3 regions of the Lysinibacillus sp. A4 genome follow, and region 3 is predicted to be linked to each of the others. Evidence: a T-box and tRNA genes for the amino acid it is inferred to sense, from the RefSeq annotation. Region 3 holds a T-box; the other regions hold tRNA genes.
What was found. The T-box of region 3 lies ahead of ileS (isoleucine--tRNA ligase). A T-box ahead of a tRNA ligase gene usually reads a tRNA of that ligase, here a tRNA-Ile.
Positions count from the first base shown of each region.

Region 1: it has a tRNA-Ile gene. The T-box ahead of ileS (isoleucine--tRNA ligase) is inferred to sense a tRNA for this amino acid. The anticodon was not compared.
Region 2: it has a tRNA-Ile gene. The T-box ahead of ileS (isoleucine--tRNA ligase) is inferred to sense a tRNA for this amino acid. The anticodon was not compared.

Region 1 covers NZ_JANWTB010000027.1:15-2,316, forward strand. The annotation lists tRNA gene NY607_RS23950 (tRNA-Pro) at 1-76, shown strand, start outside; tRNA gene NY607_RS23955 (tRNA-Ala) at 92-167, shown strand; tRNA gene NY607_RS23960 (tRNA-Met) at 196-269, shown strand; tRNA gene NY607_RS23965 (tRNA-Ile) at 277-353, shown strand; tRNA gene NY607_RS23970 (tRNA-Ser) at 369-461, shown strand; tRNA gene NY607_RS23975 (tRNA-Met) at 515-589, shown strand; tRNA gene NY607_RS23980 (tRNA-Asp) at 593-668, shown strand; tRNA gene NY607_RS23985 (tRNA-Phe) at 727-802, shown strand; tRNA gene NY607_RS23990 (tRNA-Gly) at 808-881, shown strand; tRNA gene NY607_RS23995 (tRNA-Ile) at 883-959, shown strand; tRNA gene NY607_RS24000 (tRNA-Asn) at 964-1,040, shown strand; tRNA gene NY607_RS24005 (tRNA-Ser) at 1,052-1,142, shown strand; tRNA gene NY607_RS24010 (tRNA-Glu) at 1,145-1,216, shown strand; gene NY607_RS24015 (VOC family protein) at 1,276-1,692, opposite strand; gene nadA (quinolinate synthase NadA) at 1,856-2,302, opposite strand, start outside.
Region 2 covers NZ_JANWTB010000019.1:653-2,954, forward strand. The annotation lists tRNA gene NY607_RS23255 (tRNA-Trp) at 3-76, shown strand; tRNA gene NY607_RS23260 (tRNA-His) at 125-200, shown strand; tRNA gene NY607_RS23265 (tRNA-Gln) at 210-284, shown strand; tRNA gene NY607_RS23270 (tRNA-Lys) at 298-370, shown strand; tRNA gene NY607_RS23275 (tRNA-Arg) at 389-465, shown strand; tRNA gene NY607_RS23280 (tRNA-Pro) at 481-557, shown strand; tRNA gene NY607_RS23285 (tRNA-Ala) at 573-648, shown strand; tRNA gene NY607_RS23290 (tRNA-Ser) at 662-754, shown strand; tRNA gene NY607_RS23295 (tRNA-Phe) at 761-836, shown strand; tRNA gene NY607_RS23300 (tRNA-Gly) at 842-915, shown strand; tRNA gene NY607_RS23305 (tRNA-Ile) at 920-993, shown strand; tRNA gene NY607_RS23310 (tRNA-Asn) at 1,001-1,077, shown strand; tRNA gene NY607_RS23315 (tRNA-Glu) at 1,079-1,150, shown strand; gene NY607_RS23320 (nitric oxide synthase oxygenase) at 1,720-2,302, shown strand, end outside.
Region 3 covers NZ_JANWTB010000006.1:230,673-232,974, forward strand. The annotation lists gene ileS (isoleucine--tRNA ligase) at 1-935, opposite strand, end outside; T-box leader at 1,048-1,271, opposite strand; gene NY607_RS14190 (DivIVA domain-containing protein) at 1,368-1,892, opposite strand; gene NY607_RS14195 (YlmH family RNA-binding protein) at 1,988-2,302, opposite strand, start outside.

The sequences.
Region 1 (2,302 bases), on a different contig from region 3:
GGGAAGTAGCTCAGCTTGGTAGAGCACTTGGTTTGGGACCAAGGGGTCGCAGGTTCGAATCCTGTCTTCCCGACCATTTCCAAAAAATTATGGGGCCTTAGCTCAGCTGGGAGAGCGCCTGCCTTGCACGCAGGAGGTCAGCGGTTCGATCCCGCTAGGCTCCACCATAAGTAAATTAACCAGTATAAAGATCCTGGCGGCGTAGCTCAGCTGGCTAGAGCGTACGGTTCATACCCGTAAGGTCGGGGGTTCGATCCCCTCTGCCGCCATCTTAAAGGACCTTTAGCTCAGTTGGTTAGAGCAGACGGCTCATAACCGTCCGGTCGCAGGTTCGAGTCCTGCAAGGTCCACCATTTATATATTGTAACGGAGGTATACCCAAGTCTGGCTGAAGGGATCGGTCTTGAAAACCGACAGGCGGGTAACACCGCGCGGGGGTTCGAATCCCTCTACCTCCTCCAGTTTTAAATTTTTATAAATGGTGCTTTAAAAACTCGAAACAACATAAAATTATCGCGGGGTGGAGCAGTGGTAGCTCGTCGGGCTCATAACCCGAAGGTCGTTGGTTCAAATCCGGCCCCCGCAACCAAAAGGTCCCGTGGTGTAGCGGTTAACATGCCTGCCTGTCACGCAGGAGATCGCCGGTTCGATCCCGGTCGGGACCGCCATTTTTAAAATAAAAGTCATGAGAAGCAAAAGAGTGAGAAAGCTTAGCATGGACGAAATGGGTCAGTAGCTCAGTTGGTAGAGCATTAGATTGAAGCTCTAAGTGTCGGCGGTTCGATTCCGTCCTGACCCACCATTTATGCGGGTGTAGTTTAATGGTAAAACCTCAGCCTTCCAAGCTGATGTCGTGGGTTCGATTCCCATCACCCGCTCCAAGGGCCTATAGCTCAGCTGGTTAGAGCGCACGCCTGATAAGCGTGAGGTCGATGGTTCGAGTCCATTTAGGCCCACCATTATTCCGAAGTAGCTCAGTTGGTAGTAGCACCTGACTGTTAATCAGGTTGTCGCAGGTTCGAGTCCTGCCTTCGGAGCCATTTTTTATTTTGGGGAAGTACTCAAGAGGCTGAAGAGGCGCCCCTGCTAAGGGTGTAGGTCGGGTAACCGGCGCGAGGGTTCAAATCCCTCCTTCTCCGCCATGGGCCCGTTGGTCAAGTGGTTAAGACACCGCCCTTTCACGGCGGTAACACGGGTTCGAATCCCGTACGGGTCATACTAGAAACAGTAGATGCAATTGCATCTACTGTTTTTTGATATTCATAGATACAAAATTTACTCTTGATTCAATGCATTTTCATCCATATAAACTACTTCCCAGATATGTCCATCTACATCCTGAAAACCCCAACCATACATAAATCCGTGATCTTGTGGTTCACTATAAGGTTTACCACCAGAGGCAAGTGCCTTATTCACTAATTGATCTACTTGTTCTCGGTTTTCAGCAGAGAGACATAAGATTGCTTCTGCAGAAGTAGTAGTATCTGTAACTTCTTTCTTACTAAATCCTTTAAATCGTTCTTCAACCATTATTAATACGAAGATATTTTCACTAATAATCATTGAGGCTGTTGTTTCATCACTGAATTGTTGATTGAACGCAAAACCTAATTCCTTAAAAAAACTGATAGATTTGTTTAGATCTTTTACTGGTAAATTGATAAAGATATTTTTCGATTGAAAAGCCATTTAGTATCACCTCCAAATTGACAGTATCATGGAGCATAAAGTCGTGTCAATTATAGCAATACAGGCGAAAATGAAGCCATCAGCACTATTGAAAGTAGGTGTTATGTCAAAAAAAACAGAAAGGTTATATCTTCAACCTTTCTGTTTAAAAAGCTTTAACTATTTATCCTCTGGCTAGCATTCTTTCAAGTGAACTAAGTGCTTCAGAAGTAGTATGTTCATCTACTTGTATACGGTTATGAGGTTGACCCTGATCAATACTTTCTAAGCTCCATAACAAATGTGGAAGGTCAATTCGATTCATTGTTAAACAAGGACAAAAGTTTTCATTTAAGGAGACAATATGTTTATCAGGATGCTGCTTAATAATGCGATTGACAAGGTTCATTTCTGTTCCAATTGCCCATGCAGATCCGCTTGGAGCTCGATTGATTGTATCAATAATGTATTTTGTGGAGCCTGCATCATCAGCCGCTGCTACCACTTCACGGCTGCACTCTGGGTGAACGATAATCCTCATAGTCGGGTGTTCTTTGCGAATAACCTCTGTATGTTGAACAGTAAAACCTTCGTGCACAGAGCAGTGACCCTTCCAAAGAATAACTTGGAT
Region 2 (2,302 bases), on a different contig from region 3:
TTAGGGGCATAGTTCAACGGTAGAATAGAGGTCTCCAAAACCTTTGGTGTGGGTTCGATTCCTACTGCCCCTGCCAGGTATTGAGGTACTCGTTCATAATACAGCTAATATAATCTATATAGTGGCGATTGTGGCGAAGTGGTTAACGCATCGGATTGTGGTTCCGACATTCGTGGGTTCGATTCCCATCAGTCGCCCCATTTTAAAATTGGGGTATAGCCAAGCGGTAAGGCAACGGATTTTGATTCCGTCATGCCTAGGTTCGAATCCTAGTACCCCAGCCATTTTTAATTTCACGAGCCATTAGCTCAGTTGGTAGAGCATCTGACTTTTAATCAGAGGGTCGAAGGTTCGAGTCCTTCATGGCTCATCATTTTTTAATTAACATGCGCCCGTAGCTCAATTGGATAGAGCGTCTGACTACGGATCAGAAGGTTATGGGTTCGACTCCTGTCGGGCGCGCCAATAAAATCATGTTTACGGAATGTAGCTCAGCTTGGTAGAGCACTTGGTTTGGGACCAAGGGGTCGTAGGTTCGAATCCTGTCATTCCGACCATCTTTCATGTTAAATGGGGCCTTAGCTCAGCTGGGAGAGCGCCTGCCTTGCACGCAGGAGGTCAGCGGTTCGATCCCGCTAGGCTCCACCATTGTAATATTTTTGGAGGTATACCCAAGTCTGGCTGAAGGGATCGGTCTTGAAAACCGACAGGCGGGTAACACCGCGCGGGGGTTCGAATCCCTCTACCTCCTCCATTTTTCGGGTCAGTAGCTCAGTTGGTAGAGCATTAGATTGAAGCTCTAAGTGTCGGCGGTTCGATTCCGTCCTGACCCACCATTATTGCGGGTGTAGTTTAATGGTAAAACCTCAGCCTTCCAAGCTGATGTCGTGAGTTCGATTCTCATCACCCGCTCCAAAATGGGCCTATAGCTCAGCTGGTTAGAGCGCACGCCTGATAAGCGTGAGGTCGATGGTTCGAGTCCATTTAGGCCCATCATTATTCCGAAGTAGCTCAGTTGGTAGTAGCACCTGACTGTTAATCAGGTTGTCGCAGGTTCGAGTCCTGCCTTCGGAGCCACGGCCCGTTGGTCAAGTGGTTAAGACACCGCCCTTTCACGGCGGTAACACGGGTTCGAATCCCGTACGGGTCATCAAGCATGTAGCACAGATGTGTGTTACATGCTTTTTTCTATTCTCCTTTTTGTTAATCGATAAAAGATAATGCAATAGCAGAAAAAGACCTATTGGCAAGGTGAAGGACTAAATTTCATTCCCCTAGCATCTTTCTATGGGCTTCCAATAAACCGCTTTACTTACCACGTACACTTCATGGTCAACATTTTTGTGAAGGCGCTTGACTTCTCTAGTATAGCGATACAGGCGCAATCCTGCCCAGAGAATTAGTGAAACTGGTTCTGCTCTATGCGAAAGCGAAGTACTAGCAGCAAGTAAGTAGCTCAGAGCGATTAGTCTTTCCATCATTTATAAAAATTCTATTGATTTCTTTGTTCTGCAATCCCCTGAAAAAGGCTACATGACTACTGTAGCCTTTTTATAATAATTAAAATCTTTCTCCCTTACATTCTCTTACGAAAAAGAGTCTATAGAGTAAATTTGAACAAACTATTTCATATATAAAATATGTATGTTTTTTCGATTACTATTTTCATGGTGCTTGTTGTTTTGTTCCTCTAATATGAGGATAAGTGGAGGAATCGATATGAATATACAGGAGATACAGCAATTTTTAAATCTATATCAGACAGAACAAAATGAATCAGAACTTTGGTTAAAGAATAGATTACAGGCAGTTAAGGATGCAGGTGAATATCATCCAACAACAGAGGAGCTAGTTTTTGGTGCACGGGTGGCATGGCGAAATAGCAATAAGTGTATTGGACGTCTGTTTTGGCAGTCACTGCATGTGGTAGATGCACGTGATGTTTTAGATGAAAAGGCTATTTTTCAAAAATTACTAGAACATATTGATTATGCGACAAATCATGGGAAAATTCGTCCAACTATAACAGTGTTTGCTTCAGATAGAGTACGGATTTGGAATCATCAACTAATTCGTTATGCAGGCTATGAAACAGATGCAGGCATTATTGGAGATTCACAGTCCATTAAATTTACAAAAGTGTGTGAGTCGTTAGGATGGAGAGGTAAAGGAACTGATTTTGATGTACTACCACTCGTTATACAGGTGGATAATCGTGCTCCTCAAATGTTTGTAATTCCTGAAGAAAATATAGTAGAGGTCTCAATCCGCCATCCAGAGTCAATCGATGTGGAGAAATTAG
Region 3 (2,302 bases):
TCACCTACCATAATAAGCGATTCACGATCGTAGAATGGATGTTGTGCTACAATACGATCTAATGCCTCTCCTTTTACCTCTTGGACAACCTCATAGTCTACCCATCCAAGCGTAGTTGCCACTGACTCTAATAACTCTTTGGCAATGATGAATTTTTTATTAGCCACTGCAACTACTACATAGATAAATTCAGGATTCAAAGAAATCCCTAAGTTTGCTGGTAATGTCCATGGTGTTGTTGTCCAAATGATAAATTTAGCATCTGCTGGAACAACACCCTTCGCATCCTTAATTGCAAAGCTTACATAAATGGATGGAGATTTGATGTCCTTATATTCAATTTCAGCTTCCGCCAAAGCAGATTCAGAAGAAGGAGACCAATAAACCGGCTTTAACCCTTTATAGATATAACCTTTTTCCGCCATTTTACCGAATACTTCAATTTGACGAGCTTCAAACTCAGGCTTTAATGTAATATATGGATTTTCCCAATCACCTCGAATGCCTAGACGGCGGAATTGGGCACGTTGATTGTCAATTTGCTCATAAGCATACTCTTCACAAAGTTGGCGGAATGCTGCTACTGACATCTCTTTGCGTTTTACACCTTTGTTAGTCAATGCTTGCTCAATTGGTAAACCATGTGTATCCCAACCTGGAATATAATTGACATGGTAGCCAGTCATGGAGCGATGACGTGTAATCATATCCTTCAATACTTTATTTAGAGCATGGCCGATATGGATATCACCATTTGCATAGGGAGGACCATCATGTAGAACAAATTCTGGTCGACCTTCCGTACGTTCCATCTGTAATTTGTTAATATCCATGCCATTCCATTTTTCTTGCATTTTTGGCTCATTTGCCGGTAAATTTCCACGCATTGGGAAATCTGTTTTTGGCATTAATAAAGTATCTTTGTATTCAACCATTAAAATTCCTCCTTTATTTTACACAAACAGGTAGACATTTTTCTCATAAGACAGTTATTGGCAAACTTATCTAAAACGATTCGGAAACAAACAAAAAAAGCCCTCAATCCCACTAAGGGACGAGAAGCTTCTACTCGCGGTACCACCCTAATTGTAGTACAAAAAATTGCACTACCTCTTAAAAGCACGTTTAACGTCGTGCATCACGAAATAACCTACTTTTTTCAGTTATTTAGCTCAGAAGTGATGTTCAATGCTAGTTGTATGTTTGGGCTCTCACTGTCCCCAAATCGCTTAACAACGCCTAACAAATACTGTCTTCGTCTCTGCTTTTATGCATATCTGTTCAAAATAATTACTATTACAAAGTATATGAAATTCAAACAATCGCGTCAAGTTTCATTTGTCAATTACAGCAATTAAAATGAAAAGTTAAATATCCTCAGAATCCTGTGCTTCTTCAACAGATGCTTGAATTTCTGTTAAATCGATATCATATTGCAGCAAATGATCCCAGTCATCTGCATTAAGTAAATCCAGCTGTGCTTCTACAAGCATCTTGAAACGATTACGAAATACCTTAGATTGCTTTTTAAGCTCATCAATTTCAATCGTCACCTTACGAGCCTTCGTCAAAGCTTCATTGACAATTCGATCAGCATTTTTTTCAGCTTCTTTTACAATGAGTTTTGCCTCTTTTTGAGAATTTCTTCTCACTTCATCAGCCGCTTCTTGTGCAACGACAATAGACTTCTGCAAAGTTTCTTCTAAGGAGTTGAAATGTCTCGCTTGTTCTAAAGCCATCTCTAATTGCTTATCAACCTCTTTTTTTTCACGAAGCAGAATTTCATAGTCTTTAATAATCTGATCTAAAAATTCATTTACTTCATCTTCAGCATAACCTCTGAAGGCTTTTGTAAACTCCTTATTATGTATATCAATAGGTGATAATGGCATACAATCCTTCTCTCCTTTACATGTACATTCGTAATTTCTATTATACAATTGTTCCGACAACTTAGCAGTAAAAATTAATGAAATTTACTTCACTTTCAGCTTTTTTGGGCCAATCGACCGACTTGAAGACGGATTTTATCTTTTTTAGTTCGGCCTTCAGTCATAATAATTTTCATCCGTCCACTTCCACGTATCGATAAAATATCTCCCTCCTGTAATTCAAAAGCAACTGTATCTCTTTCTGTCCAATTTACACGAACTTTTTTTCCAGTTATTAAAGCTTGAGCTTTTTGGCGTGATACATTTAATACAGTCGCAATAATTACATCTAAGCGCATGGAAGATACTGTATGAGATTCCTCCAACCATTCTTCCTCATTTACAATAAGGGAATCCGCTTCTTTTAAAGA